3 regions of the Blautia sp. MSK18_10 genome follow, and region 1 is predicted to be linked to each of the others. Evidence: riboswitches for the same ligand, from Rfam matches in the RefSeq annotation. Region 1 holds a riboswitch; each other region holds the start of a gene.
What was found. Region 1 has a riboswitch for cobalamin ahead of LI074_RS03260 (sirohydrochlorin cobaltochelatase). Riboswitches for the same ligand answer to the same signal wherever they lie in the genome.

Region 1 (2,273 bases):
GCATTAAAAGAAGCAATTGGTGACAAAAAGGGGATTAAGCGCTATGGAAGCTGCATCCTTCCCATGGATGAATCCCTGGTGCTCTGTGCGATTGATCTGTCCGGAAGACCTTACTTTGTATGGGATGCAGAGTTTACCACAGACAGGATCGGTGACATGTCCACGGAAATGGTAAAAGAGTTCTTCTATGCCATTTCCTATGCCTGTGGCATGAATCTTCATATCAGGGTTCTGGCAGGTGGGAATAATCACCATGTAGCAGAAGCAATGTTCAAAAGTTTTGCCAAAGCACTGGACGCAGCCACATCCTATGATCCAAGGATCACAGATGTTCTGTCTACCAAGGGCAGTTTGTAAAATTTGAAAATTTACGAAATGATTTATGGCAATCAATAAATTAGATGGAGACAGAAAATGGAAAATACAGTGAATTTAAAAAGCAGCATCGCATGGTCTGATTTTAAATTAAACAGTGATGGAATGGTACCTGTTATAGCCCAGGATTATCAGACAAACGAAGTGCTGATGCTGGCGTATATGAATGAAGAAGCATTTAATACCACTCTTGAAACAGGTAAAATGACTTACTGGAGCAGAAGCCGCAATGAACTCTGGACGAAGGGACTCACATCCGGACATCTCCAGTTTGTAAAATCCCTTACACTGGATTGTGACAATGATACGATCCTTGCTAAAGTAGAGCAGATCGGTGCAGCCTGCCATACCGGAAACAGAACCTGTTTTTTCAAAGCCCTGACAGAAGTGTAATGAATAACGCGATAATATACATACAAGCCAAAATTCCATTGCCGCAGGCAATCTGGAATGAATTTTGGCTACGTTACTGTGAACGGAGTGAACAGTAACACTAATGCCAAACATTAAAGGAAAATATACACGAATTGTATTGACATTTTTGTTAAAATGTGATAAAAAAAGAATATCCGAATTGAATATGTGCAATGTTATAACGCAAAGGTTGCATCGTACTTGATGTGCAAAAGAGAATCCGGTGAGAATCCGGAGCGATACCGTCACTGTGTATGGGAGCTGCTTTTCAGAAACCACTGGGAAACTGGGAAGGGAGAAACAGCGATGATCGAAGTCAGGAGAACTGCCTTGGCGTAGAATTTAAGGTCTGCGGTATACAGAACCTGTATTCTCATAACGATACATAGCTCTTTTATTAAATGAATCAGACAGAATCGGAAATTACAGATATATCTGGTACATATAAACCATGTATTTATGGGAAAGCGGTAGCTGCAGAATATGCAGTTGCCTTTTTTGTGCATACAATTGTCCGGAAATACGAGAAATAAAAGAGGAAAAACGAAATGAAAAGAAAATCCATGTTAGCCTTATTACTGGCAGTATCCATGACCTGTTCCATGACAGCAGCAACAGGTACAGTTGCTTTTGCATCTGATGATGCAGCAACAGAAGAGGCTGCAGATGACACAGAAGCAGCTGCAGACGATGCAGATGCAGCAGATACAGAGGAAGCATCTGATGATACAACAGAAGCTTCTGATGATGATCAGAAAGCCGCAGACGAAGTTGGTGCCCTGATCGATAAGATTTATGTTCAGGAAAGAACAGACACAACTGACGAAGACTGCAAAGCAGCAAAAGAAGCATGGGACAAACTTACAGATGCTCAGAAAGAACTGGTAACAGGTGAAGAAGCAAGCCCTGAATACTTTGGACGTGACACAGGTGATGCTTCCAAAGATGATCCTCGTAACCAGGATGAGATTGGTGAGAATGAACTTCTTGTAGTAAGTTTTGGTACATCCTTCAACGACAGCCGTGCAGAGGATATCAAAGGAATCGAGGATGCCCTTGCAAAAGCATATCCGGACTGGTCAGTAAGACGTGCATTTACAGCACAGATCATCATCAACCATGTACAGGCAAGAGATGATGAAGTAATCGATAATATGCAGCAGGCTCTTGACCGTGCAGTAGCTAACGGTGTTAAGAATCTTGTTGTACAGCCGACACATCTGATGCATGGTGCAGAATATGATGAAATGACAGAGGCAATTGATGGATACAAAGACAAATTTGAATCTGTTGCAATTGCAGAGCCAATGCTCGGTGAAGTTGGTGATGACGCTACAGTGATCAATGATGACAAGAAAGCAGTTGCTCAGGCAATCACAGATGAAGCTTGCAAGGAAGCTGGATTTGATGATATGAAAGCAGCAGCAGATGCAGGCACAGCATTTGTATTCATGGGACATGGTACATCCCATACAGCTAACGTA
Region 2 (2,273 bases), on a different contig from region 1:
TTATCTATATTAAATATATCTTTTTCCATATAAATATTATACCATATGTATTGGTTTATGTAAACATTTGTTCTGTTGTTTAGTAAAAAAATTTGCGCGTCTAACTCATCACTGAAAGTAACGAGAATGCGACGCGCAGTTATTCAACCATTGTGCGGAACACATCATCAAAAATCGTATTGTTCATTTAATTCCTCCTTATTATAACATTTTCCCAGAGCTTTGAGAACCTCCAAAACAACCCTTAATCAACCATGAACTGTTTTATTCCCACCTCCCGTTCAGGCAAAGCCAACGGGCAGAATGTTATAATATTCAGGAATGTTTGCTTTACCATTATAAAATTTAAATTATCTTTGTGAAAATGTCGGCGAACGCCAGAGAAACCCGTTATGAACCGCCAGACCTGGCACGGGTGATATAAGATTTTCACTATAGTCTATAGTTTAAAATATGCTGTTCAAAAAAACAAGTACTATTTCACACGTTACTGTTCAATTACTGTTCCAAAACAAAAAACATTACCTGTAAAATCAAATCCCCACACATCCAATAACCAGCGCAGGGAAAGTGTTTCTTTTCTGTGCATTTGCAGGCATCTTAGAGATTCTTAGGCGAAAAAAATCTGCGTTATGAGCCGGCTGCTTCACGTGTCTGAGCGAAGCCTGCAGCGGAGCGAGTTTGACAAGACGGCTCATGCTTTTAGCAGATTTTTTTCGCCTTAGAAGCTCTTAGATGCCGAAACCGCACAGAAAAGAAACACTTTCCCTGCGCGTCCCCTCCCTGATTTTGTCTCCCCCTCAAAAAATTTGTTGTCTTTTCTCCAAAAAAGTGTATAATACGTATAATACAATTTAATCGAACATTCATTGACAATTACCGGTTTTTAGTTCTGTCAGTCACGGTATAGAAATGTCGGACTTTCAGCTAAGAGGGAATCAGGTCAGAATCCTGAACAGTCGTGCTGCTGTATACGTGCAGCCATATCTCATATCCATTGCATCGTTATGCGAGAAGGAGAGACATGGCGTTACTGCGTGAGTCAGAATACCTGCTATAAACTGCCGCCATTAACTACACGCAATAGGAAATGGAAGGGTGATCTTCTTTAGTGTTCTCTTTTTTACAGAAGTATCATCCTTACATATGTTTTCTCTGTTCCTTTTAAGGAATATAGAACACCGGCAGTTATTGGTACCTTGTTATTTTTATCATAGTCCATACTACTCCCATGCAGAGAAAACAACATTGTCTATCAGCAAAGGAGTATTTTTTTATGTCAAATTCTCTGACACTTACGCGTCGTAACTGCGGACAGTATATTGAGAAGAATATGGAACTTCCACAAAACTGCCGCTCTATCTCAGCAGAAACCTTTTTTAACAGACCTGATATTCGTTCTGTGGTATTTCCCTATGAAATGGAACAGATTGGAAACAAAGCCTTTCAGGGATGTTCCCGGTTAAGCAGAATAGAGCTTCCTGAACATCTGCAAAAACTTGGCATAGGGGTATTTTCAGACTGCATTTCTCTGAAAAAAGTCAAAATTCCCGCCAGCCTTACCAGTATTCCAAAAAATGCATTTAACAATGGCCGAAAACTGAACAGTCTGGAGTTCGCCCCGAACAGCAAACTGACATTTATCGGTCCGAATGCCTTTTCAGAATGCGCTACTCTTACGGAAGTTGTTTTCCCTGCCTCTCTGGAAGAAATCGATGACAGGGCTTTTTATAAATGTAAGAAACTGAGTTGTATTTCTTTTCCGGGGGGGGATTTAAGGGTTATCGGAAAGCAGGCTTTCTATTTCTGCGGAATGGATTCGCTGCAGCTGCCTGATTCGCTGGAAGTCCTTGATGAGAGTGCTTTTTTTAAGTGCTGTAATCTGACCTCTGTGGTGATTCCGCCCAATGTCAGATACCTTGGAAAATGGATCTTTCATGGATGTAACCGCCTGCAGTATCTGGAGATTCGCCATGATCCTGAATTTATCGGGGAATGGATCATCAACAAAGCGGCTACGATCCGCTGTTATAAAGGTTCTAAAGTAGACAGATACTGCCAGCAGTCAGGATTCAAAGTAGAATACTTTTCCTAATAACAACAAAATCTGTATTGAACAGACAAAAAAGAGGAATGTTTATGAATGATACTTTTACTTATTTTCAAAAGAAGGGATGTACTGTTTTTTCTTTTCCGGGAAAAACAAGGGTTCTTAGCACCAGTCCTCTTAATGGCGGGATCACTGCTCATCTCACGCATGCTTTAAATATCAA
Region 3 (2,273 bases), on a different contig from region 1:
ATACTACTTTTCTTGGACCGAAAGTAGCGGATAAAACTTATGAAAACGGTTATAGGAAAGTTTTAGGAAGCATGGGATATCGTTTGTGGATTTCGCAAGCAAGCCTTATTCAGATGCCGGGGTATGTCAGCCTGAATCTTAAATGGAAGAATGATGGAGTTGCAGCATTTTATGAAGACTGGCCTGTATGGGTTCTGGTAGAAGATGAGGATGGAAATAGTCTTGAAAAAGAAGCGGTTGACATTTCGTTAAAATCACTTCTGCCGGAAGAAACTTTACAGACAAAAACAAGAATGCAGGTAAAAAAGATGATCTCACTGGCCGGAAAGAAATATAAGATCAGTATAGGTATTGAAGATCCGATGACTGGGAAATTAGCTGTTCGACTTTCAATGAAGGGAACTTATAACGAAGGGAAAAATTATCTTTTTAGCAAATAATATTGAAGAATAAAAATGATTCGTTTATCTGTTACAGTAAAAGGAATAAAAAAATCGGATTGTATGTTTTTGAATACAATCTGATTTTTTTTGCTAATTACTGGACAAAGTAAAAAAAACTATTCTATAATATTATAGTAAAAATTAAATAACATTTATTGGTTTTGAACCAGTCGTTGTAAGTTCCGCAAGGATTAATAGAGAAACCGGTGTAAGTCCGGTACGATCCCGTCACTGTAAGAGGGAGCTTCGGAATGAAAAATGTCACTGGACCATGTGATTTTAAAGTTGGTCCGGGAAGGCGATTTCGAAGTGATGAACTTAAGTCAGGAGAACTGCTTGCAATTGGGATAGGAATGATTCTTACGGTAGATAGGAAGCATAATTTTTTCATGTCATTTTGTGTCCGTATGTATGATGTTTTCATATTGCGGGCTATTTTTTTGCCTGAAAATTAACCCCTATGGGGGGATTCCCCATGTTACTGAGTAAAAGTAATCAGAAACATTTCCGGTATTGGTTTAATTCACGAAAGATGTAGGAAGGAGATTATTTTGACGAAAAAACAAATCGGGAAAAGATTTCTGCAGATTCTGATCGTCCTGTTTGGTATCAGTTTTCTGACCTTTGGACTGACTTATCTGTCTCCTGGTGATCCGGCTGAGATCATGCTGACAGAGTGCGGTAATCTTCCCACACCAGAGCTTCTGGAACAGACAAGGCATGAGCTGGGACTTGACCAGCCCTTTCTTGTACAGTATGGAACCTGGCTGAAGGGTGTACTCACCGGAGATATGGGACAGTCCTATTCCTTTAAGATGCCGGTGGTACAGAAACTTGTATCCTGTTTCTGGCCAACCCTGAAGATGTCTCTGCTGGCACTGCTTATGATGATCGTGATTTCCATTCCGCTGGGAATCCTGGCAGCAGTGTATCAGAACAAATTCCCGGATTACTTTGTAAGAGGAATTACTTTTATCGGGGTATCCGTACCAAGCTTCTGGCTTGGCCTGATCTTACTGAGTATTTTCGGTGTACAGCTTCGCTGGGTGAATGTAGCAGGAGGAAGCACTGATTTCAAAGCGATGGTCCTGCCGGCACTTACGTTGGCTCTTGCCATGTCTGCAAAATATACCAGACAGGTAAGAAGTGCGGTTCTGGAGGAACTTCATCAGGATTATGTAACAGGTGCACGTATGAGAGGTATTAAGGAGCGTGTGATTTTATGGAGACATGTTCTTCCAAATGTAATGCTTCCGTTGGTAACTCTGCTTGGACTTTCCCTGGGAAGTCTTCTTGGCGGTACTGCAGTCGTTGAGATTATCTACAACTGGCCGGGTATGGGAAATATGGCAGTCAAAGCAATCTCCTGCCGTGATTATCCGTTGGTTCAGGGATATGTACTGTGGATCGCTATTCTGTATATGTGTATCAATCTGCTTGTGGATCTGTCCTATACTTATCTGGATCCAAGACTTAAGGAGGATAGATAATTGAAGTTAGCGAAAGTATTTAAAGAAAATAAGCAGTTTACCCTTTTTTCGATACTGGCGTTGGTCGTAGTCGGTGTGGCTGTGTTTGCCCCACAGATCGCACCCTACGACCCGCTGGATGCAGTGATGCTGGAATCACTTCAGGCTCCAAGTTCTGCACATCCCTTTGGGACAGATAAGCTGGGACGTGATCTGTTATCACGAGTTATTTTTGGAACCAGAACTTCTCTGATTATGACCTTATGTCTGGTGGCAGTTATCTTTGTGATCGGTACATTTCTTGGAGTGATCGCCGGATACTTCGGAGGAATCGTGGACGGTGTGATCATGCGTATCGCAG

Region 2: it holds a riboswitch for cobalamin, as region 1 does, so the genes downstream of both, LI074_RS06950 (leucine-rich repeat domain-containing protein) here and LI074_RS03260 (sirohydrochlorin cobaltochelatase) in region 1, are expected to answer to the same signal.
Region 3: it holds a riboswitch for cobalamin, as region 1 does, so the genes downstream of both, nikB (nickel ABC transporter permease) here and LI074_RS03260 (sirohydrochlorin cobaltochelatase) in region 1, are expected to answer to the same signal.

The regions. Positions count from the first base shown of each region.
Region 1 is NZ_JAJCGT010000004.1:31,870-34,142, forward strand. It holds gene hisB (imidazoleglycerol-phosphate dehydratase HisB) at 1-357, shown strand, start outside; partial or broken gene hisI (phosphoribosyl-AMP cyclohydrolase) at 448-762, shown strand; cobalamin riboswitch at 960-1,136, shown strand; gene LI074_RS03260 (sirohydrochlorin cobaltochelatase) at 1,338-2,273, shown strand, end outside.
Region 2 is NZ_JAJCGT010000012.1:47-2,319, forward strand. It holds partial or broken gene LI074_RS18145 (IS200/IS605 family transposase) at 1-29, opposite strand, end outside; cobalamin riboswitch at 871-1,073, shown strand; gene LI074_RS06950 (leucine-rich repeat domain-containing protein) at 1,277-2,095, shown strand; gene LI074_RS06955 (adenosylcobinamide amidohydrolase) at 2,140-2,273, shown strand, end outside.
Region 3 is NZ_JAJCGT010000043.1:10,691-12,963, reverse strand. It holds gene LI074_RS14310 (DUF4832 domain-containing protein) at 1-440, shown strand, start outside; cobalamin riboswitch at 604-797, shown strand; gene nikB (nickel ABC transporter permease) at 995-1,933, shown strand; gene nikC (nickel transporter permease) at 1,934-2,273, shown strand, end outside.